2 regions of the Variovorax sp. AC194 genome follow, and region 1 is predicted to be linked to the other one. Evidence: riboswitches for the same ligand, from Rfam matches in the RefSeq annotation. Region 1 holds a riboswitch; the other holds the start of a gene.
The links. Region 1 has a riboswitch for glycine ahead of ACZYRS_RS29445 (D-amino acid dehydrogenase). Riboswitches for the same ligand answer to the same signal wherever they lie in the genome.
Positions count from the first base shown of each region.

Region 1 (11,835 bases):
GACCTGGGTTTACCGATGACGCCAACACCGAACATCGCCCCCTCGCGCGCCATCGCGGTCGTCATCCCGTGCTACCGGTCGGGCGAACTGGCGCTGGAAGTCATCCAGCGCGTCGGGCCGGAGGTCGGCTGGATCTTCGTCGTCGACGACTGCTGCCCGGTCCAGACCGGCCGGACGGTGCTCGAACACAGCACCGATCCGCGGGTCACCGTTCTCTTCCACGCCGAGAACCAGGGCGTGGGCGGCGCCGTGATCACGGGCTACAACGCGGCCCTGAAGACGGAGGCCTCGGTCATCGTCAAGATCGACGGCGACGGGCAGATGGCGCCGGAGCGCATCCCGCAGTTGTGCAGCCCGATCCTTTCGGGGCAGGCGGACTACGTGAAGGGCAACCGGTTCCACATCGCCGGCGGGGTCGCCGCAATGCCGCCGCTTCGCCTGATCGGCAACGTCGCGCTCTCGTTCATCACCAAGGCGTCGAGCGGGTACTGGCAGCTGTTCGATCCGACCAACGGGTATACCGCGATCCACACGCGGGTGCTGGCCGAACTGGACACCGAAAAGATCGCGAAGCGCTACTTCTTCGAGTCCGACATGCTGTTCCGGCTGAACCTGCTGCGGGCGGTCGTCTCCGAGATGCCGATGAAGGCGGCCTACGATGGCGAGCCCTCGAGCCTGAGCCCGATGAAGGTGATCGCGCCATTCCTCAAGGGCAACACGCGCAACTTCTTCAAGCGCGTGCTCTACCGTTACTTCGTCTCGGATTTTTCGCTCGCCTCGCTCGAACTCCTGTTCGCAGTGCCGCTGCTGGCGTTCGGCATCATCTACGGCGCCGAGCATCTGCTGTCGAACCGCATCAGCGGCGGCGTGGCCTCCGCGGGCACGGTGATGGCATCGGCCCTGCCGATCATCCTGGGATTCCAGCTGCTGCTGTCCTGGCTCAACTACGACGTGTCGGGCCAGCCGACGCAGGCATTGCACCTGCAGTTGCCGCCGCTGGACGGTGCGCAGCAGGCGCAGCGCCCGCAGGCGCCGCATTGATCGATCAGTCGAACAGCGCGGCGTTCGCCAGCAGCGACGCCGCGGCGTCCTTGCCCGACAACTGCGGCTCGACGCCGGTCGCGGGCCATTCAATGGCCAGCTGCGGGTCGTTCCAGACAATGGCGCGCTCGTGGGTAGGCGCGTAGTAGTCGGTGGTCTTGTAGAGGAATTCCGCGGTCTCGCTCAATACCAGGAAGCCGTGCGCGAATCCGGCCGGCACCCAGAGCTGCTTGTGGTTGTCTTCGTTCAGCTCGACACCCACCCATTGGCCGAAGGTCGGCGACGACTTGCGGATGTCGACGGCCACGTCGAACACCGCACCGCGCACCACCCGCACGAGCTTGCCTTGTGGTTGCTGGATCTGGTAGTGCAGCCCGCGCAGCACGCCTTTGACTGAGCGCGAATGGTTGTCCTGCACGAAGTCAACGTGCTTGCCGACGGCCTCGTCGAAGGCCTTCTGGTTGAAACTCTCGAAGAAGAAGCCCCGTGCATCGCCGAACACCTTCGGCTCGATCACGATCACCTCAGGGATCGCAGTAGGCGTGGCTTTCATGAGCGCACCTCGTCGTTCAGCAGGTGCTTGAGGTACTTGCCGTAGCCGCTCTTCTCCAGCGGTGCGGCGAGCTTGGTGAGCTGCTCGGTCGTGATGAAGCCATTGCGCCAAGCGATCTCTTCGGGACACGCGATCTTCAGACCCTGCCGATGCTCCAGCGTGGCGATGAATTGCCCTGCTTCCAGCAGGCTGTCGTGCGTGCCGGTATCGAGCCATGCATAGCCGCGCTGCATGATCTGCACGTTCAACTGGTCGAGATCCAGGTACGCCTGGTTGACCGCCGTGATTTCAAGTTCGCCGCGCGGACTCGGCTTCACGGCCTTGGCGATATCGACGACCTGGTTGTCGTAGAAGTAAAGCCCAGTCACCGCGTAGTTGCTCTTCGGCTTCAATGGCTTTTCTTCGATGCTGCTGGCCTTGCCCTTGGCATCGAACGCCACCACGCCATAGCGCTCCGGGTCCTGCACGTGGTACGCGAACACCGTCGCGCCCGACGTCTTGGCATCCGCATCGGCCAGCAGATGGGCAAGGTCATGCCCATAAAAAATGTTGTCCCCCAGCACCAACGCGCTCGGGTCATTCCCCACGAACTTGTCCCCGATGATGAACGCCTGCGCCAGCCCGTCCGGGCTCGGCTGCACTGCGTACTGCAGGTTGATGCCCCACTGGCTGCCATCGCCCAGCAGTTGCTGGAAGCGCGGCGTGTCCTGCGGCGTGCTGATGATCAGGATGTCGCGCATGCCGCCCAGCATCAGCGTGCTCAGCGGGTAATAGATCATCGGCTTGTCGTACACCGGCAGCAGCTGCTTGCTCATGGCGAGCGTCGCGGGGTGCAGGCGGGTGCCCGAGCCGCCGGCGAGGATGATGCCCTTGCGTTGCGTCGTCTTGGTCATGGGATGTTCGTGTCTCTTGTCTTGCTCGGGTCTTGCGCTGCGCTCAGAAGGTCTCGCGCAACATGCGGGCGACGCCGGACTGCCATTCGGGCAGCACGAGGCCGAAGGTCGATTGCAGCTTGCTGGTGTCCAGTCGCGAGTTGTGCGGGCGCGTCGCGGGCGTCGGGAATGCGGTGGTGGGCACGGGCTCGACCGCTTCGGGGCCGGCCTTGAGTTCGACGCCCGCGGCCTTGGCCTGCTCGATCACGAAGCGCGCATAGCCGTGCCACGTGGTCACGCCACCGGCCACCGCGTGATAGAGCCCGGCCTTCGCCGGGTCCTGCAGCGTCGCGCGAATGGCGTGCGCGGTGATGTCGGCCAGCAGTTCCGCGCCGGTGGGCGCGCCGAACTGGTCGTCGATGACGGTGAGCTTGTCGCGCTCCTTGGCGATGCGCAGCATGGTCTTGGCGAAGTTGCCGCCGCGCGCGGCGTAGACCCAGCTGGTGCGAAAGATCAGGTGCTTGGCGCAGTGCTGCGCCACCAGCTGCTCGCCTTCGAGCTTGGTGCTGCCGTAGACGCTGAGCGGGCCCGTGGCATCGTCTTCTTTCCAGGGCTCGCTGCCGCTGCCATCGAAGACGTAGTCGGTCGAGTAATGGACCATCAGCGCGCCGATCTGCTGCGCCGCTTCGGCCACCACGCCGGGCGAGGTGGCGTTGAGCTTGCGGGCAAAGTCGGGCTCGCTCTCGGCCTTGTCGACCGCGGTGTGCGCGGCGGCATTGACGATGACGTCCGGGTGCACCTTCAGCACCGTTTCGGCCAGCTGCTCGGGGCGGCTGAAGTCGGCGTGGAAGTCGGTGCTGTCGAAATCGAGCGCGACCAGTTCACCCAGGGGCGCGAGGCTGCGCTGCAGTTCCCAGCCGACCTGTCCGCCCTTGCCCAGCAGCAGCAGCTTCATGCGGTGGCTTTCGCAGATCCGGCAGTTCCGGCCGGTGCGGCGTCGTATTGCTTTTCGACCCACTCGCGGTACGCGCCGCTTTGCACGTTGCGCACCCACTCGCCGTTCGCGAGGTACCACTCGACGGTCTTGCGGATGCCGCTGTCGAAGGTCTCTGCGGGCTTCCAGCCGAGTTCGCGCTCGAGCTTGCGCGCGTCGATGGCGTAGCGGCGGTCGTGGCCGGGGCGGTCGGTGACGTAGGTGATCTGTTCCTTGTACGGCTTGCCGTCGGCCTTGGGGCTCAGCTCGTCGAGGAGCGCGCAGACGGTGTTGACGATCTCGATGTTGGGCTTCTCGTTCCAGCCACCCACGTTGTAGGTCTCGCCGAGCCTGCCCGCTTCGAGCACGCGGCGGATGGCGCTGCAGTGGTCCTTCACATAGAGCCAGTCGCGCACCTGCATGCCGTCGCCGTACACGGGCAGCGGCTTGCCTGCGAGCGCGTTGACGATCATCAACGGGATGAGTTTCTCGGGGAAATGGAACGGCCCGTAGTTGTTCGAGCAGTTGGTGGTGACCACTGGCAGGCCGTAGGTGTGGTGCCAGGCGCGCACGAGGTGGTCGCTGGCGGCCTTGCTGGCCGAGTACGGGCTGTTGGGCTCGTACTTGTTCTCTTCGGTGAAGGCCGGGTCGGTCTTGGAGAGCGAGCCGTAGACCTCGTCGGTCGACACATGCAGGAAGCGGAAGGCGGCCTTCTGGTCGGCCGGCAGCGCGCTCCAGTAACCGCGCACCGATTCGAGCAGGCGGAAGGTGCCGAGCACGTTGGTCTGCACGAAGTCTTCAGGGCCGTGGATCGAGCGGTCGACATGCGATTCGGCCGCGAAGTTCACGACGGCGCGCGGCTTGTGTTCGGCCAGCAGGCGATCGAGCAGTGCGCTGTCGCCGATGTCGCCCTGCACGAAGATGTGGCTGGGGTTGTCCTTGAGCGACGCGAGCGTCTCCAGGTTGCCCGCGTAGGTCAGTTTGTCGAGGTTCACGACCGGCTCGTTGCCTTGCGCAATCCAGTCGAGCACGAAGTTGGCGCCAATGAAGCCGGCGCCGCCGGTTACCAGGATCATGGGATTCCCTGTTGTTTGTCTGAACGATCGCCCTCGGCGAATGTGAATAGAAGATTATCCCACTGGCCCGCAGGGCCGAAATCCAGGCTTGGTGCCCTCGAAAGCCCCACCTACAATCGCCCCACTGCAGGAGAGCGGGCCACCCCGGTGGCCCTACCGAAGGCGCAAACTCCCATAAACGCTCAGGTCGGCCCGAACAGGGGGTCAGTACTGCATCACATCGAACGCCGTCTGGAGAGCCATCGCACCCGCAAAGGTGTCGCGATGCACCGAAGGAGCAAACCCGTTGCAAGGTGCAACAGAGGTGAATCTCTCAGGTACCGAGGACAGGGGGAGCGGCAACTTGGACGGCGGACGTCCGGTTGCTTGCTATTGAACCAATAGCACCCAACAGCATCTTGCCCGCCATTCAAGCGCTGCACCTCAAAGGTACCTGCAATGCGCGTGATCGTTCTTGGCGCCGGCCTGCTCGGCGTGACTTCGGCTTATTACCTCCAGCAACTCGGCCACGAAGTGACCGTGATCGACCGGCAGGCCACCCCGGCCGCCGAAACCAGCTTCGCCAATGGCGGGCAAATATCAGTCAGCCACGCCGAGCCCTGGGCCAACCCCAGCGCGCCGCTCAAGGTGCTGCAGTGGCTCGGCAAGGAAGACGCCCCGCTGCTCTTTCGCATCCGCGCCGACATGCGCCAGTGGCTCTGGGGCCTGCAGTTTTTGCGCGAATGCACGCCGGCGCGCACCAGGCACAACATCGAACAGATCGTGCGCCTGGGCACCTACAGCCGCGACACGCTGCAGCAACTGCGCCGCGACACGGGCCTGAGTTACGACCAGCGCACGCAGGGCATCCTGCATTTCTATACGACGCAAAAGGAGTTCGACGGCGCGCTCAAGCCGGCCGAGCAGATGCGCGCTCTCGGCTGCGAACGGCTGGTGATCTCGGCCGACGAGGCCGTGAAGATCGAGCCCGCGCTCGCCCACATCCGCCCCCAGCTGGCCGGCGCCACCTACACGGCCGAAGACGAATCCGGCGACGCCAACCGCTTCGCGCGCGAGCTGGTCGGCCTCGCGGCCGCGGCCGGCGTGAAGTTCCTCATGAGCCACACGGTGACCGCGCTGCGCGAAGCCGGCGGCAGCATCGACCACGTCGAGGCGACCGACAGCGAAGGGCGCTTTCAGCGCATCCGCGGCGATGCCTTCGTGCTGGCGATGGGATCGCTCAGCCCGCTGTACGCGGCGCCGCTGGGCATCCGCCTGCCGATCTATCCGGCCAAGGGCTATTCGGTGACGCTGCCCGTGAAGGACGCGTCGAAGGCGCACCAGGTCTCGCTGACCGATGACGAATTCAAGCTCGTGTTCTCGCGCTACACATCGGAGTCGGGTGACCGCCTCCGCATCGCCGGCACGGCCGAACTCAACGGCTACGACCGCGACCTGAACCGCGTGCGCTGCGAAGCCATCGTGCGCCGCGTCGAGGAGCTCTTCCCCGGCGCCGGCGACACCACGCAAGCCCAGTTCTGGACGGGCCTTCGCCCCGCGACCCCGAGCAACGTGCCGATGATCGGCAAGACCAAGCTGCCGAACCTGTACCTGAACACCGGCCACGGCACGCTCGGCTGGACGCACGCGTGCGGCTCGGGCAAGTCGATCGCGCGGATCGTGAGCGGGCTCGTGCCGGAGGTGGACTTTGCGTTCACCGGCATGCCGGCGCCGCAGCCGCGCGTGCTGCAGCCGGCCTGACCGCGGCCCGTCAATCCTTGCTGGTGAACACCGTCAACACACCGGTGTAGCCATACAGGTGGTGCCGGGCGATTTCGCCCGCGGCGAAGAAGCCGACCAGCGGCACATCGCCCAGCGCGTGGCGCACGATCTGCAGCTCGGCGCCCGGTGCGCCGAAGTGCGGGCCGCCACGGCCCGAGCAGCTCACGTACACCGCGCCCGCGATGCGGCGCGCCGGGTGCGGCGCTGCTTCGGCTTCGCCGGCGGCGACGGCGCGGGCGGTGGCCAGCGTCTGCTCTTCGGGCTCCAGCTCTTCGCGGATCTCCGCGCAGATGCGCATCAGGTCCGCGCGCGCAGCCTGCGCGTTGCGGCGGCAGAAGGTCAGCCGCATGCCGGCCTCGGCCGTGTCGGCGATCGCGATGCCGCGGCGCGTCGGGTCCAGGCCGATGATGTGGCGCACCAGCACGTCGGCGCCCAGGTCACCGGTGCGGCGCACGCCGTCGCTGCCCGCGTCGGCCAGGCCGACCAGCGTGTTGCGCACCGCGTCGATGGCCTCCTGCGGGCGTTCGAGCGACACCTGCAGGTCGGCCAGCAGCACGTCCAGCGCGGGCTCGCCGTCCAGCTTGAGCAAGAGGTTGCCGTCGGCCTCGGTGATCTCGCGCTCGCGCACGCCCGAGCGCAGCGGCTGGCAGCCCTGCGTGACGCGCGACACCAGCCGCACGCCCTCGCCGAACACCACGCCCGACAGGCCCCCCGAGAACACGCCGCCCGCAGCGCCGTGCCCGCGGATGTTGCCGTTGCCGCCGACCGCGAACTGCAGCGCGCCGCCGCGGCCCGACGAGAGGCCGCCGAAGAGGTAGCCGGTGTCGACGCGGCCGGCCATCTCGCCGATCAGCTCGGTGAGATCGGGCGTCGCGGGGTCGGCGTGCACGAGCGCGGTGTGCGCCTCGAACCCGCTCATCTCCGAATTGCCCAGCGGCGCCACGCCCGAGAACACGCGGTACTGGTCGCTGGGCAGCGCGCAGAGCATGAGGCTCATGCCGGGCTCGTCGAAGTACTCGGCGTTGTTGGCCGAGACGCCGATGCCCACGGTGCCCGACCAGTCGGTCACCTCGGGCAGCTCGGCGCCGAGGTGATCCAGGATCTCCTGCGCCTCGGCCGCGTAGTGGTCGGTGATGTAGAGGAGCCCGAGCGTGGGCGACGACGCGTAGTCGGGCAAGGCCATTTGCGCGCGCAACTGGGCCAGCACGAGGCCGGCCGCCATGCGCCATTGCGGATGGGTGGCATGACCCGTGGGAAACAACTTCATGATGCGTGCCAACCCGTTCTCTTCAAAAGTGGAATGTGTGTGACGTCAGCGGCGGCCGGTGGTTCGCTTGCGGGCGGCGGCCGACGTCTTTTTCTTTGCGGCGGGCGTTGCCGCCTTCTTGGCCGAGGTTCTTGCCGCGGTTTTGGCTGCGGGCTTCTTGGCGGCGGCCGTCTTGCCCATCGCCTTGCCGACCGCATCGGCCAGCGGCTGGGCCATGGCGGGGACCTTGAGCTGGGCGGCGTCCTGCAGCGCCGAACTGGCGATCTGCTGGAACTGCTCGGTCAGCGAGCCCCACCATTGCATCGGATCGACCACGCCGGCGCCATCGGCGGCGGCAGCCTTGCTGCGCGGCTTTTTCTTCGGTGCCGGTGCTTCTTCTTCCTCGATCTCGGCCTCGTCTTCTTCCTCGACCGGTTCGGGTTCGGGGGCGGCGGCTGCGAAGGGCGCGGGCGCCGGAGCGGCGGCTGCCGCCTGCTTGGTGAACGCGCTGGCCAGGTCTTCCATCCGCACGTTCATGCCGCGCAGGGTCGAGAGCGTCATCTTCTGCACCTCGAGCGCCTGGATCGTGGCCTTGAGCGCATGGCCGTTCTGCTCGAGCCAATACTGCACGGTCTTGAGTTCCTGGATGCGCTTGTCGACTTCTTCCACGCTCAGCGTGGGCGCCACCCAGCTCGCCAGGCTCGGGATGCCCGGCACCGCCGATGCCGCGCCGGCGCCCGCCGCGGCGCCCCCGGCCAGGTTCTTCAGGAAGTCGAATCCGGGGACGAACTGGCTGAAGTTGAAGGGTTGGCTGGCGTTGGTCATGCGGGAGGTCTCCAGGCTGGGTTTTCTTGTGCTGCCAGCTTACTCCAAGCCCCTGGGCTTTGGCCCGCCAGGCGCCGCCTTTTACCCGCCGTCAGAGCTCGCTTCGAACCTTGCTGAAGACCTTCCAGAAAGTGGCGTCCTGCGAGGTTGCGAAGTTGATCCGCATCATGGTGCTCGGTGGCCGGCGCGCGTGGAAGAGCGAACCCGGCGCGAGCAGGTAGCCCTGGTCGAGCATGCGCTGGGTGAGCGCGTCGGTGTCCACGCCCGTGTCGACCCAGCCGAAAAGCCCCGCCGGCTCCGAGGCGAAGGTGCAGCCGTGCGACATCGCAAGCTTCACCGACCGCCCGCGCGCGCCCTCCAGGCGAATGCGCACGCGCTCCGAATGCCGGCGCAGCTGGCCCTGGTCGATGCACCACGACAACGCCCGCTCGAAGAGCGTGGGCGAGGTGAGCGTGGCCAGCAGCTTGGTCTCCAGCAGCCGGTCCTTCAGCGCGGGCGGCGCGGCCAGGAAGCCGATGCGCCAGTTGGGCGCGATGATCTTGGCGAAGCCGCTCACGTAGACGGTGCGCTGCAGGCCGTCCAGCGCGCACAGGCGCGTGGCGTGCTCGGGCGCGAGGTGGCTGTAGGTGTCGTCCTCGACGATGTGGAAGTCGTGCTCGTTCGCCAGCTTGAGCACCCGGTGCGCGCTCCCGGGCGTGAGGCTGTAGCCGGTCGGGTTGTGGAGCACGCTCACGCTCACGAAGAGCTTGGGCTTGTGCAGCGCGCAGTACTGCGCCATCACGTCGAGGTCGGGCCCGTCGGCGCGCCGCGGCACGGGCAGGATGCGCATGCCCAGCGCCTCCAGCCGCGCGAATTCGAGCGCCCAGCCCGGCTCCTCGACCATCACCGGATCGCCCGGGCGCAGCAGCGTGCGGCTCACGATGTCCAGCGCATGCGTGGCGCCGATGGTGGTGATGATCTGGTCGGGCGCGGCCGGCACGTTGATGCCCACCAGCTTCTGCGAGAGGCTGCGGCGCAGGCTCATGTCGCCGGCGGGCTCGCCGTATTGCAGCGACAGCTCCTGCAGCACGGCTGTACTGGTCATGCGCCGCACGGCCGTGGGCATGAAGGTGGACGACATCCAGTCCGGCGGAAACACGCCCATGCCCGGCTGCGGCTTGTCGCTCGGGCGGTGGAACATGCTGCGGATCAGCGAACTCGCATCGGCCGGCACGCGCGAGGCCATCATCTGCACGGCCATGGCCGCGGGCATGTCGCCCACGCCGACGGCGTCGGCGGGTTTGCCCGGACGGCCGTCCTGGCCCTGCGCCGAATCGCGCACGTAGAAGCCGCGTTGCCGGCGGGCTTCGACGAGCCCCTGCGCGAGCAACTGGTCGTAGGCCGCGACCACCGTGTACGGGCTCACGCCCTGCTGCCGCGCGCATTCGCGCACCGAGGGCAGCCGGGCGCCAGGCGGCAGCAGCCGGGTGCGGATGCGCTCGGCCAGGCGGTCTGCGAGCTGGCCGGTCAACGACTGGGTGGAGGTTCGTGTCAGCATGCTGTGTCGAGGTGCTGTGTCGATGGGGTCACCAATACAGATGCCTTGTTTGTCCGGCCATCTGTACTGGAACTGTAATGGTCTCAAGTTTAGAGTGTGTGTCATGAACTGGCAAGAATTCACCGCGCTGCTGGTGTTGGCCACGGCGATGAGTTTTTCGCCCGGCCCCAACACCACGCTCTCCACCGCCCTGGCGGCCAACGGCGGCCTGCCGCGCGCGATGCGCTTCGTGGTCGCGGTGCCGATCGGCTGGACGCTGCTGCTGGCGATCTGCGCGGCGGGCCTGGGCGCGCTGGTGGTGGCGGTGCCGCCGCTGCGCCTGGCGATCAAGGGACTGGGCATCGCCTACCTGCTGTGGCTCGCGTACAAGCTCAGCGGCAGCGGCACGCTGGGCCGTGCCGACAGCGCAAAACTCACCGTCGGCTTCGGCCAGGGCGTGATGCTGCAGTTCGTCAACATCAAGGCGTGGCTTCTCGCGCTCACGCTGGTGGCCGGATGGATCGCCGGCCAGCCCGACGCGCTCTCGCGCTTCGCCATCGTCGCGCCGGTGATGCTGTTCTATGCCTTCGTCAGCAACTTCGCCTATGCGCTGGTCGGCGCGCTGCTGCGCGACTGGCTCGCCAAGGGCAAGCGCCTCCTGTGGTTCAACCGCGCGATGGGCCTCGTGCTCGTGCTCACGGCTTGGTGGATGGTGAGCGTATGAGCCGCCGGGCCGCTCCCCACGCGAATGCCGCAGCGCGCAGCGCGGAGGCTGCGCAATGAGCCGCCGCCTCGACATCAAGGACGAAACGCTGGGCATGTGGCTCGGCGTGATCGGTGTGGCGCTCTTCGCGGTGACGCTGCCGATGACGCGGCTGGCCACCGGCACGCAGGCCGCGCCGCAGCTCTCTCCCTGGTTCGTCACGCTCGGGCGCGCGGCGCTGGCCGGCGTGCTGTCGGCGGTCTTCCTCCTGGTCACGCGCTCGCCCCGGCCCGCGCCGCACCAGTGGCGGCCGCTGGGCATGGCGGTGCTGGGCAACTGCGTCGGCTATCCGCTGCTGCTGGCCTACGCGCTGCGCGTGGTCACCGCCAGCCATGCGGCCGTGGTGACGGCGCTGCTGCCGCTGGTGACGGCCGCGGTCGCGGCCTGGGTGCTGCACCAGCGCGCGCGGCTGGGCTTCTGGCTCTGCGCGGTCGCGGGGAGCCTGCTGGTGGTGGCGTTCTCGGTGCTGCGCGCGAATCAGGCGGGCCACGGCTTCGGTTTCGAATGGGCCGACCTGCTGCTGGTGGGCGCGGTCATCGCGGCCTCCTTCGGCTACATCTACGGCGCGCAGGTCACGCCCTCGCTGGGCGCCGAGCGCGTGATCTGCTGGGTCTGCGTGATGGCGCTGCCCTTCACGCTGCCGGCCACGCTGGCGCTGTGGCCGACGCAGCCCATCGCCACGGCATCGTGGCTGGGCTTCGTGTACGTGGGCATGTTCTCGATGTGGATCGGCTTCTTCGCCTGGTACCGGGGTCTCGCCCTCGGCGGCGCGCTGCGCGTGAGCCAGACGCAGTTGCTGCAGCCCTTTTTGTCGATCCTCGCGTCGATCCCGATCCTGGGCGAGCCGCTGGACGTGGTGACGCTGGGCTTCGCGATCGCGGTGGTGGCCACGGTGGTGATCGGCAAGAAGCTGTCGCAACCGCAGGCGGCGCCCGCCGCTGCGCCGCTGCCTGCGGGCAATGGCGTCGCGGCCGGAAGAAGCCGATGACCGCACCCCATCACGCCGGCTGCAACAAAATCCCTGTTGCATCCCTTGGCGACCTGCCATCGAATCTCACCTCACCCGCCTGAAAGAAGAACGCCATGAACTGGAAACTCGCCGCCCGCGCCGCCAAGATGAACCCGTCGGTGCTGCGTGAAATCCTCAAGGTCACCGAACGCCCCGGCATCATCAGCCTGGCCGGTGGCCTGCCCTCGCCCAAGACCTTC
Region 1 is NZ_OZ409823.1:6,215,075-6,226,909, forward strand. It holds gene ACZYRS_RS29415 (GtrA family protein) at 1-19, shown strand, start outside; gene ACZYRS_RS29420 (glycosyltransferase family 2 protein) at 16-1,041, shown strand; gene rfbC (dTDP-4-dehydrorhamnose 3,5-epimerase) at 1,046-1,594, opposite strand; gene rfbA (glucose-1-phosphate thymidylyltransferase RfbA) at 1,591-2,487, opposite strand; gene rfbD (dTDP-4-dehydrorhamnose reductase) at 2,531-3,421, opposite strand; gene rfbB (dTDP-glucose 4,6-dehydratase) at 3,418-4,515, opposite strand; glycine riboswitch at 4,633-4,725, shown strand; glycine riboswitch at 4,737-4,855, shown strand; gene ACZYRS_RS29445 (D-amino acid dehydrogenase) at 4,954-6,255, shown strand; gene ACZYRS_RS29450 (FIST signal transduction protein) at 6,266-7,543, opposite strand; gene ACZYRS_RS29455 (PhaM family polyhydroxyalkanoate granule multifunctional regulatory protein) at 7,589-8,347, opposite strand; gene ACZYRS_RS29460 (aminotransferase-like domain-containing protein) at 8,439-9,884, opposite strand; gene ACZYRS_RS29465 (LysE family translocator) at 9,988-10,587, shown strand; gene ACZYRS_RS29470 (DMT family transporter) at 10,643-11,614, shown strand; gene ACZYRS_RS29475 (aminotransferase-like domain-containing protein) at 11,710-11,835, shown strand, end outside.

Region 2 (11,835 bases), 1.7 Mb from region 1:
CTATGCGTGGTTCGAGTTCGGCGTGCTGCCCAACGGCGAGCGGCAGATCGACGAAGAACAGGAGCGCGAGAGCCGCTTTCTCGTCGGGGAGATGATCGACTCGGCCGCGCAGCAGCTGGGCGTGCCGCCCGAGCGCATCGTGGTGGGCGGCTTCAGCCAGGGCGGGATCATGGCGCTGTCGCTGCTGCTCACGCAGCCCGCGAAGCTGCGCGCCGCGATGGTGTGGCACAGCCGGCTGCTGTCGCAGGTGGTGCCGCACATCGCGCCCGCCGAGGCCTTCGAGGGCAAGGCGCTGTGGGTGAGCCATGGCAGCGCCGACAACGTGATTCCGCCGAGCGCTGCCGAGGTCACGCGCGAGCTCGCGCGCACGCTGCCGCTGGCGCTGTCGGGCTCGGACTTTCCGGGCGCGCACGAGCTCCGCCCGGCCGAACTGCAGGGCACGGTCGCGTGGCTGCAGTCGCTCAGCGCGCCGGCCTGAACCATCGGGCGCGGTGTGTAAGCGGTGCTGGGCGGTGCGTGGACGGTGCCCCGCGTCACAAGGCGTTACGAGCTCAGGCGTGAATGGGGTACCGATTGATGCAACATCGACCGACCTGTTGCATCACACAGCCTTCAGCAAAAAGGAACGTGCCGCCATGACCGACAACCCATCCTCGGACTCCCCAGGCTCCCGGGACGCCCCCGAATTCCGCCCCCGCCGCGAGACGCCGATCGGCATGATCGTCGTCATCGGCCTCGTGGTGCTGGCGGCCGCGTTCTTCGGCTGGCGCTGGTACCAGCAACAACAGAAAGCGCCCGAGCCCACGCCCGTCGCCGCGGCGCCCGACGACCGGCCCGCCGCACCGCCCGCGGCTGCCGAGCCCACGGGCCCGCAGAACCCCGTCGATGCGCTCGCGCCGCCCGATGCCGCCTTGCCGGCGCTCGCGGAATCCGATTCGCGCGTGATGAAGGCATTGAGCGAGTTGATCGGCGGCAAGAACGCCTCGGCCTACCTGCGCTCGGACGGCATCGTGCGGCGCTTCGTGGCCACGGTCGACAACCTCGCGCGCGAGCAGGCGCCCGCCAGCGCCTGGCCGGTGCAGCCCACGGGGCAGCGCTTCATCACCGACGGGCCGCAACAGGGGGGCACGCAGACCATCGCCGCGAACAACGCGGCGCGCTACAACGGCATCGTGCTGCTGGCCGAGACGGTCGATCCGGCCAAGGCGGCGACGGTGTACGCCAAGCTCTATCCGCTGTTCCAGAAGGCGTACGAGGAGCTGGGCTTTCCGGGGCGCTACTTCAACGACCGGCTCATCGCCGTCATCGACCACCTGCTGCAGGCGCCCGAGCCCAGCGGCCCGGTGCAGGTGCGGCTGGTCGAGGTGAAGGGCGACGTGCCTTCGCAGCGGCCGTGGGTGCGCTACGAGTACGTCGACGCGAAGCTGGAGGCCATGTCCTCGGGCCAGAAGATCATGGTGCGCATGGGGCCGGAGAACGAGCGCAAGGTGAAGGCCAGCCTGCGCGGCTTTCGCCAGCAGATCGCCACGGGCGAGCTGGCCAGGAAGAAGCAGCCCTGAGGCAATTTCGAGGGCGGGCCTTCGGGCTTGATCCGGCGCGCCGTGTAGGCGCGGACCGATTGCGCGCGGCGCCGGGGCCGGGGACCATGTGCTTTCCAATCACGAGGACAAGCATATGAACCAGATGAGCGTCGACCTCTACCAGAGTGCCACCGATCCGGAGAAATTCCTCGCGCTCCCCGCGGGCGTCAACCCCGCGGAGCTCATGGGCCCGATGACCTTCGACCGCGACTTCGCACAGGTCAAGCGGTACCAGGAGGGCTTCGAGTTCAACCCGTCCGAGACCTACGCGGGCGTGAACGCCGCGAAGATCGCGGCGGACATCCTCACCGTGAAGTGGTCGATGTACCGCCGCGAGGGCTGATCCCGATGGGGGCGCCGCAGCGCCCCTGCGTTCAGCCCCGGGCCGCTTCGGTTTCCTCGTACTCGCCCACCGGCACGCAGCTGCAGAACAGGTTGCGGTCGCCGTAAACGTTGTCCACGCGGCCGATCGGCGGCCAGTACTTGGCCTGCTTGAGTTCGGCCAGCGGGAACGCGCCGAGTTCGCGCGAATACGGGTGCGCCCACTCGGTGCCCAGCAGGCTGGCCGCGGTGTGCGGTGCGTGCTTGAGCGGGTTGTCTTCCTTGGGCCACACGCCTTCCTCGATGCGGCGGATCTCGCCGCGGATGGCGATCATCGCGTCGATGAAGCGGTCGAGCTCGGCCAGCGGCTCGCTCTCGGTGGGCTCCACCATCAGCGTGCCGGGCACGGGGAAGCTCAGCGTGGGCGCGTGGAAGCCGTAGTCGATGAGGCGTTTGGCCACGTCTTCGGCGGTGACGCCGCTCGTGTCCTTGAGCGGGCGCAGGTCCAGGATGCACTCGTGCGCGACGTGCCCGTTGGGGCTCGCGTACAGCGTGGGGTAGTGGTCCTTCAGCCGCGCGCTGATGTAGTTGGCGCTCAGGATGGCCGTCTCGGTCGCGGCCTGCAGGCCCTTGGCGCCCATCATGCGGCAGTACATCCAGCTGATCGGCAGCACCGCCGCGTTGCCCAGCGGCGCGGCCGACACGGCGCCCACGCCGTTCGATGCGACGCCGGCCGTCGCATGGCCCGGCAGGTAGGGCACGAGGTCTTCGACCACGCACACCGGGCCCACGCCCGGGCCGCCGCCGCCGTGCGGAATGCAGAAGGTCTTGTGCAGGTTCAGGTGGCTCACGTCGCCGCCGAATTCGCCCGGCGCGGCCACGCCGACCAGCGCGTTCATGTTGGCGCCATCGACGTACACGCGGCCGCCGTGTTCGTGCACGAGCTCGCAGAGTTCCTTCACGCGCGTCTCGAACACGCCGTGCGTGCTGGGGTAGGTGATCATCACGGCGGCCAGCTTGTCGCTGTGCTTTTCGCAGGCGCGCTTCAAGTCGTCCATGTCGACGTTGCCCTGCGCATCGCAGGCCGTCACCACCACCTGCAGGCCCACCATCTGCGCGCTCGCGGGGTTGGTGCCGTGCGCCGACGAGGGAATCAGGCAGATGTTGCGGTGGCCCTGGCCCTTGGCTTCATGGAACGACTTGATGGCCAGCAGGCCCGCGTACTCTCCCTGCGAGCCCGCGTTGGGCTGCAGGCTGATGCCCGCGTAGCCCGTCGCTTCGCAGAGCCACGCGCGCAGCTGCGCATCGAGCTGCGCATAGCCCAGCTGCTGCTCGGCGGGCGCGAAGGGGTGGATGTTCGCGAACTCGGGCCAGGTGATGGGGATCATCTCGCTGGTCGCGTTGAGCTTCATCGTGCAGCTGCCCAGCGGGATCATGCTGCGGTCCAGCGCGAGGTCCTTGTCCGAGAGGCTGCGGATGTAGCGCAGCATCGCCGTCTCGCTCTTGTGCGTGTTGAACACCGGGTGCGTGAGGAAGGCGCTCGTGCGGCGCAGGTCTTCGGGCAGGCGCGGCGCGGTGTTGGCCAGGTCGTCGAAGCGCGGCATCGCGGTGCCGGCGGGCACGAACAGGGCCCAGAGCGTTTCGACATCGGCGCGCGTCGTGGTTTCGTCCAGAGAGATGCCCAGGTGCTGCTGCAGCCGCTGGCGCAGGTTGACGCCGGCGGCGGTCGCGCGCTCGATGATCTTCGGTGTGTCGTCGCCGGTGCGGATCGTGAGCGAATCGAAGGCGAATTCGTTGACCGGCTCGCGGCCCATTTGCGCCAGGCCCTGCGCGAGGATGGCGGTGAGCGCCGCCACGCGCTGCGCGATGCGCGTGAGCCCGTCGGGCCCGTGGTACACGGCGTACATGCTGGCCACCACGGCCGGCAGCACCTGCGCGGTGCAGATGTTGGAGGTGGCCTTCTCGCGGCGGATGTGCTGCTCGCGCGTCTGCAGCGCGAGGCGGTAGGCGGGCTGGCCGTGCGTGTCGACGCTCACGCCGACCAGGCGCCCCGGCAGCGAGCGCTTGAACGAATCGCGGCAGGCCAGGTACGCGGCGTGCGGGCCGCCGTTGCACAGCGGCATGCCGAAGCGCTGCGTGGTGCCGCAGACGATGTCGGCATCCCATTCGCCGGGCGGCGCGAGCAGCGTGAGCGCGAGCAGGTCGGCGGCCACGCAGAAGGCGGCGTCGCATTGATGGGCGTGGCCCGCGAGCGGGCGCAGGTCGTGCACGTGGCCGGTGGTGGCCGGGTACTGCGCGAGCACGCCGAAGAATTCGCAGCTCGCCATCAGGTGCGGCAGCGTCTCGGAGACGGTGCTCACCTTCACTTCGATGCCCAGCGGCGCGGCGCGCGTCCTGATGACTTCGATGGTCTGCGGATGGCAGTCGCCCGAGACGAGGAACACGTTGCTCTTGCTTTTCACGCTGCGCTTGGCGAGCGTCATCGCCTCGGCCGCGGCCGTGGCTTCGTCGAGCATCGACGCGTTGGCGATGGCCATGCCCGTGAGGTCGCACACCATCGTCTGGAAGTTGAGCAGGGCCTCCATGCGGCCCTGCGAGATCTCGGCCTGGTAGGGCGTGTACGCGGTGTACCAGGCGGGGTTCTCCAGCACGTTGCGCAGGATGACCCCCGGCGTGTGCGTGCCGTAGTAGCCCTGGCCGATGAAGCTCTTGAACACCTTGTTCTTCGACGCCATCGCCTTCAATTCGGCCAGCGCCTCGGCCTCGGTCACCGGGGCCGGCAGGCGCATCGGCTTCGCGCGGCGAATGGCCGCGGGCACGATGCCGTCGATGAGTTCGGCCCGCGTGGCCGAGCCGATCACCGGCAGCATGCGCGCCTCGTCCGCCGCATCGATGCCGATGTGGCGGGCGAGAAATTCTTCGGCGTTCTCTAGTTCTTGCAAAGAGGGAAGGGCGGGAATCGGCATGGCGGTGATATCGGCGTAAAAAAGAAGAGAGGCTCAGCGGTCGCCGCCGGGCCGCCGCAAGGCGGGCCGCGCCTTCCCCATGGGGGATGGCGAAGCACACGAAGTGGCAAGCCGAGGGGCGAGCATTTTCAGGATTCGGCTGCGAACTTGTCGTAGGTGGCGGCGTCGAGCAGCGCATCGAGCTGCGCGGGCTCGCTCAGCTTGACCTTGAAGAACCAGCCGGTGGCCAGCGGGTCGCTGTTGGCGAGCGAGGGGTCGGCGCGCAGCGCTTCGTTCACTTCGGTGATCTCGCCCGAGACGGGCATGAACACGTCGGCCGCGGCCTTCACCGATTCGACGACGCCGGCCACTTCGCCCTGCGCGAAGGTCTTGCCCACTTCGGGCAGGTCGACGAACACGACGTCGCCCAGCGCGTCCTGCGCATGCACGGTGATGCCGACGGTGGCGGCGCCGCCTTCGGCCGAGACCCACTCGTGGTCCTTGGTGTACTTGATGCTCATGGGGAAACTCCTCGTGGAAAAAATTGAATCGGGATGCAGAGCCTAGCCGCGGTCAAGCGCGATCAGCCTCGGTCATCCGCGGTAGTAGCGGGTCGGCACAAAGGGCATGGTCGAGACCTCCATCGGCACCGGCTTGCCGCGCACGATGGCCTGCACGCGCGTGCCGGGCTCCGAGAACGCGGTGGCCACGTAGCCCATCGCGACACAACGGTCGGCACTCGGGCCGAGCAGGCCGCTGGTGACGATGCCGATGTCCTGGCCTTCGAAGGATTGCAGCAGCGTGCCGTCGCGCACCGGAATGCGCTCCAGCGCGACGAGGCCGACGCGCTTGCGTTTCAGGGTGTCATGGTCGGTGTGGCCGGCCGCGCCGACGGTCGCGGCTGTGAGTTGGGCAAGGATCTTGGCCGCGCCCGGAAAGCCGCCTTCGCGCGCGCCGCCCGTGCGGCGCACCTTCTGCATCGCCCAGTTGAGCGAGGCCTCGACCGGCGTGGTGGTGGTGTCGATGTCGTTGCCGTAGAGGCAGAGCCCGGCTTCCAGCCGCAGCGAGTTGCGCGCGCCCAGGCCGATGGGCTTGACCTCGGGCTGGGCCAGCAGCAGGCGGGCGAGGGCGTCGGCGTCCTTGCCGGCCACGGAGATCTCGAAGCCGTCTTCGCCCGTGTAGCCGCTGCGCGTGACGAAGGCCGCAATGCCGCCGATCTGCACCGCGCCGCCCGTCATGAACACGAAGCGCTCGATGCCGGGGGACAGCCGCGCCAGCGTGGCCGCGGCTTGCGGGCCCTGCAGCGCGAGCAGCGCGTGGTCGGGCAGCGGTTGCACCTCGCAGCGCGCGCCGATCTTCTGCTGGATGTGCGCGAGGTCCACCACCTTGCAGGCGCCGTTCACGATCACGAAGAGCGAGCCGTGGCCTTCGTTGAAGAACATCAGGTCGTCGAGGATGCCGCCCTCGTCGTTCAGCAGCAGGCCGTAGCGCTGCTTGCCGGGGGCGAGGTCGATCACGTCGACGGGCATCAGGGTCTCGAAGGCGGCTGCGGCGTCGGGGCCGACGAGGCGCAACTGGCCCATGTGCGAGATGTCGAAGAGGCCGGCCGCATCGCGCGTGTGCCTGTGCTCGGCCATCAAACCGGCGGGGTACTGCACGGGCATCGAGTAGCCCGCGAAGGGCACCATGCGTGCGCCGAGCTCCACGTGGAGGTCGTACAGCGGCGTCTTGAGAAGTTGGGTATCGGGAGCGGAAGAAGCGGCCACGGGGCACTCCAAAGGGGCAGTCGAAATCCATGGCTGCAACGCCACGGGCCACCCCTGCTGTCCGCTTTACCTGAGAGATTCGCCCCACGATCGGGGTTTGCTCCTTCGGTGGGCCGGCGCACATGGTGCAACGGCCTCTCTCCAGCAAGGAAACGCCGGTGTGCACCGGCGTCTTGTCAGTCCTTTTGCCTGAGCGTTCGGGAATCCCCTGCGCCTTCGGCGGCCCCGTCGCGCGGGGCTCTCTCCTGACTCCGCCGAGTGTAGTGGATCGCGCAAGCCCTGAGCGCGTGGGGTCAGTGCACGATTTCGGCCGGCGGCAGCAGCCGCTCGATGCGCTCGCGCAGCGATTCGGCCCGCTCGACACCCGCCGTCTTCTCGATTTCGCTGAGCATCAGCGCGGCGATGGTGAGCATCGCCTCGCGGTCGCGCGCCTCGCGCAGGGCGTCGCGCATCTGCAGGGCGAACTTGGGATCGCGCCGCACGAACATGCGCTCGCAGATGTCGAACAGGAACATCCGCGTGGTCGCGAGAGAGCGCTTGCCGTCGAAGTTGTCGGCCGTGGCGGTGAGCTGGATCGGGTTGGACGTGGGCACCGGCTCGGGCGGGGTTGTCGCCGCGGGCGGCTGTGCCGGCTGGGCTGCAGGCGCCGCAGCGGCAGGCCGCGCATCCTGCAGATACCCCTTGCTCATCAGCGCCTGGATCGCCTGCTCCGCCTCGATGCGGCTCGCGAACAGCGGGCTGAAGTCGGTCAGCGAGCGCCGGCCGTCGGCCATCAGCAGCAGCGCGCGCTCGCGCTGGCTGAGCGTGCGTTGCCCGCCTTGGAGTTCGTCGCGTGCCTTGTCGGTCTTGGTGGGAAACATGGCGGCCACAGCTTTCGAAAGATCGATGGCTGCAGCATCGTTGCAGGCGGTGACACCTTCATGAACCTGTTTGACTTACAGGGGATATCACCGCCGCTGCGCCGTCTGGCGCTCGATTCTTCAGCCGCCGGTGCTTTCCTTGCGGATGAGCCACTTGTCGCCCACGCGCTGCAGCTCCAGCGTCTTGCGGTCGGTGCTCTTGAGCTTGTCGGCGCTGTAGACCTGCTTGAAGCGCGCGCTCGCGGTCTGGCCGCTGACGCTGATGACGAGGTCGTCGACCGCGACGCTGATCGCCGACTTGTTGGCGATGCGGGTGCGGCGCTCGGCCTCCCAGCGCTTCTTGTCCTGCTTCTTCGCGGGCGTGAAGTCGGGGGCGTAGGCCGCGAGGTAGCGGTCCACGTCGCGCGCCGACCAGGCCGCGGCCCAGGCGCGCACGGCGGCTTCGACTTCGGCGATGCCGGCGGAGGGGGCTGCTGCTGTTGCGGGAGCGGGAGCGGGAGCGGCAGCGGGCGCCGGCGCCGCTGCGGCCGCGGAGGCCGCCGCAGCGGGTGGCGATGCCGAAGGTGGCGCGGCCAGTGCGGCGGTGGACAGCAGCCCTGCGGTGAGCAGGCAGGCGACGAGTCGGTTCATGGTGCGGTTCCCTCGGGTATCGGTTGTTGGCGTGGCGCCGATTCTGGCAGCGAACCCGTGACAGGGCCCAGGCGGCACGCGCTCAGGCCGCGGCCGTCGCCTGGGCGTCGCGCTGCGCGATGGCGGGCGCACGGTTGCGAAGCCGCAGGGCCAGCGCGGTCGCCGCGCCCAGCACGCACAGCACCACGCCGAACGTGACGCCCAGCCCGCGCGCGTCCGACAGCATGCCGAACAGCGGCGACACCAGCCCGCCCACCGAGAGCGCCAGCCCGAGCGTGATGCCGCTGGCCGTGGCCGGGTTGCGCGGCAGGTAGTCCTGCGCGAGCGTGACCTGCGCGGCGAAGGGCAGGAACATGCTCATGCCCAGCAGCGCGGTGCAGGCCAGCGCCCAGCCGGCAGTCGGCGCGAGCACCAGGCCCGCGAGCGCCGGCAGCGCCAGCAGGTAGCCGCTGCGGATGGTGCCCATGCGGCCGATGCGGTCGCCCAGCCACCCGCCGAGCAGCACGCCCACCGCGCCCGAAGCGGTGAAGCCGGTGAGGGCCGCGGCGCCCTGGAAGGCCGTGCCGTGCAGGTCGCGCGTGATGCGCAGCGACAGCATCGAGAGCACCGTGACATACGGGATCGACCAGCCCACCACGGTCGCCACCAGCAGGCCGAATGCGCGCCAGTCGTTGGCGGGCTTCGGCCCATCGACGGCGGCCCGCTGCCGCGCCGCCGCCGCGGCCGCAGCACCCGCACCGCGCCGTGCATGAGCCGCGTGGGCCATGAACCACACCACGCCCATCGCCAGCGCGGGCACGCCCAGCAGGTAGCTGCGCGCGAGCCCGCCGCCGCCGACCACCGCGGCCGCCAGCATCGGCGCGAACGAGGCGCCGATGGTGCCGCCCACCGAGAACACGCTCATGGCCTTCTGCGAGGCGCCGCCGGCAGCGCGCGCCGCCACGGTCGCGGGCGGGTGGAAGGCCGCGATGCCGAGGCCGCACAGCGTCATGGCGATCCAGGTCAGCAGGTAGCTCCGGCTCAGGCCCGCCAGCACCACGCCCAGCGCCGCGGCCAGGAAGCCCACGGGCACGAGCCAGCCGCGCGGATGGCGGTCGGCATACAGGCCGAAGAGCGGCTGCACCACGCTGGAGAGCCCGGTGGCCGCCAGCATCAGCCCGCTCACCGCCGTGTAGCTGTAGCCGCGCTCCAGCACCATGAAGGGCAGCAGGGCGGGCACGAGGCCCTGGTAGAGGTCGTTGACGGCATGGGTGCCGGTGAGCAGCCCGAGTCGGCGCTTGTCCATTCGATGGTTTCCTTGAGGTCCTGAGGGGGAGGGTCATCGTAGGAAGCCGTGCGAAGATGGTCTCGCTGCAAATCCGCAAACGTCGTCGAGAAATGGACACACTGAACCTGCGCCCCGAAGAAGGCGAGTTCACGCCGCGCGCCGTCGCCGCGCTGGCGACCGACCCCGGGGGCGACACCTTCATTCCGCCGCACGCGCACCGGCGCGGCCAGCTCATCCATGCGATCTCGGGCGTGATGATCGTGGGCGCCGCGGCCGGCAGCTGGGTCGTGCCGACCGGGCGCGGCGTGTGGGTGCCGCCGGGCATGACGCACCAGATCCGGCTGGCCGGCGAGGTGCGGATGCGCACCGTCTTCATCGAGCCCGGCACGCGCGCCGACCTGGGCAGCGCCTGCCGCGTGATCCGCGTGGGCGCCTTGCTGCGGCAGCTGATCGTCGCGGCCGTGTCGCTGCCGCTGGACTACGCGCCGGGCAGCCGCGACGAGCGCGTGATGGAGCTCATCCTGGACGAAATCGAGGCCGCGCCCGCGCTGCAATTGCATGTGCCCATGCCGCGCCATGCGCGCCTGGCGGCGCTGTGCGAGGAACTGGTGCGCGACCCGTCGCTCAATGCGACGCTCGACGACTGGGCAGAGAGGCTGCACATGAACACGCGCACGCTGGCGCGCCTCTTCCAGCGCGAGACGGGCATGAACTTCGGCGCGTGGTGCCGCCAGGTGCGGCTGCTGCTGAGCCTGCCGAAACTGGCGGCGGGCGCCTCGATCCTGGAGGTGGCGCTCGCGCACGGCTACGAGAGCCCGAGCGCGTTCACCGCGATGTTCCGGCGCACGCTGGGCGCGCCGCCCAGCCTCTACTTTCGCCAGGAAGAAGAAAAGGAAAAGGAATGATTGGCCGCGCCGCTACTTGAATCCGAGCGCCCGCGGCAGCCAGGTACTGAGCGCCGGCACGAAGGTCAGGATCATCAGCACCGCGCCGTGCGCCCACAGGAACGGCACCAGCTCCTTCACCAGCGCCGACATCGGCACCTTCGACACGTTGCAGGTCACGAACAAGAGCCCACCCACCGGCGGCGTGATCATCCCGAGCGTGAGGTTGAAGATCACGATCATCGCGAAGTGCACCGGGTCCACGCCCAGCTTGATCGCCACGGGCGCAAGGATCGGCGCCAGCACCATCACCCCCGGCAGCGGCTCGATGAAGATGCCGAACAGCAAGAGGAACACGTTGACGATGATCAGGAACATCCACGGCGAGAGGTTCATGCTGATGAGCCATTCGGCCATCTGCTGCGGAATGCCCTCGATGGTCAGCACCCACGCGAACGAGGCCGAGAGGCCGATGATGATCAGCACCGAGGCCGAGAGCAGGGCCGAGCGCGAGAGGATGTCGGGCAGCATCTTCCACTCGAGCGTGCGGTAGATGAACTTGCCGCACACCAGCGCATAGAACACCGCCACCACCGACGCCTCGGTCGGCGTGAACCAGCCGGCGCGCATGCCGCCCAGGATGACCACCGGCAACAGGATCGCGGGAATCGCCTTCCAGGTCGTGACGAGAATTTCGCGCAGCGGCGGCGTCTGGCCATCGCCCTTGTAGTTGCGTTTCTTCGAGACATGGAAGTTCACCACGCACATCGCCACCGCGATGAGGATGCCCGGAAAAATGCCGGCCGCGAACAGCGTGCCCACCGACACGCTCTCGTCCTGCAGCGCATAGATGATCATGATGATCGAGGGCGGAATGATCGGCCCCACGATGGCCGTGGAGGCCGTGAGCGCCGCCGCGTAAGAGCGGTCGTAGCCGGCCTTGTCCATCATCTTGATGAGCATCGAGCCCGGCCCCGCCGCGTCGGCCAGCGCCGAGCCCGAGATGCCCGAGAAGAAGGTGAGCGACACCACGTTGGTGTAGCCCAGGCCCCCGCGCCGGTGGCCCACGAACTGGCCCGCGAAGCGCAGCAGCACCTCGGTGAGCGAGCCGCCGCTCATGAGCTCGGCCGCCAGGATGAAGAAGGGCACGGCCATCAGCGGAAAACTGTCGATGCCGGTGAAGGTTTCCTTCAGCAGCACCATGAGCGGATAGTTTTCCGCAAGGATCAGCGTGGTGACGGTGGAGAGCCCGAGCGCAAAGGCCACGGGCACGCCGATGGCCAGGAAAATGCAGGCCGAGACGATGAGAACGATGCTGGCATCCATGGTCGTTCTCCTTACAGCGACGCCGAGGCGTTGGCGTCGAAGTGGGCGTCCGATGCGAACTCGCGCCGCAGCACGTAGCCCCGCACCACCAGGAGCCAATGCACGATCAGCAGGATGCCGCCGAACAGCATCGCGCTGTAGATGTAGGCGAACGGAATCTGCGTGACCGCCGTGAGCTGGAACATCGTGCGCTGCATGTAGAGCCACCCGTACCAGACCATGAAGCCGAAGAAGGCAAAGAGCAGCGCGGCGACGA
Region 2 is NZ_OZ409823.1:4,544,634-4,556,468, reverse strand. It holds gene ACZYRS_RS21710 (alpha/beta hydrolase) at 1-478, shown strand, start outside; gene ACZYRS_RS21705 (DUF3014 domain-containing protein) at 636-1,559, shown strand; gene ACZYRS_RS21700 (hypothetical protein) at 1,675-1,923, shown strand; gene gcvP (aminomethyl-transferring glycine dehydrogenase) at 1,955-4,867, opposite strand; gene gcvH (glycine cleavage system protein GcvH) at 4,996-5,367, opposite strand; gene gcvT (glycine cleavage system aminomethyltransferase GcvT) at 5,440-6,612, opposite strand; glycine riboswitch at 6,660-6,767, opposite strand; glycine riboswitch at 6,780-6,870, opposite strand; gene ACZYRS_RS21680 (hypothetical protein) at 6,906-7,472, opposite strand; gene ACZYRS_RS21675 (L,D-transpeptidase Cds6 family protein) at 7,593-8,102, opposite strand; gene ACZYRS_RS21670 (MFS transporter) at 8,185-9,387, opposite strand; gene ACZYRS_RS21665 (AraC family transcriptional regulator) at 9,480-10,274, shown strand; gene ACZYRS_RS21660 (TRAP transporter large permease) at 10,287-11,579, opposite strand; gene ACZYRS_RS21655 (TRAP transporter small permease) at 11,591-11,835, opposite strand, start outside.
Region 2: another riboswitch for glycine. It lies ahead of gcvT (glycine cleavage system aminomethyltransferase GcvT); the one in region 1 lies ahead of ACZYRS_RS29445 (D-amino acid dehydrogenase).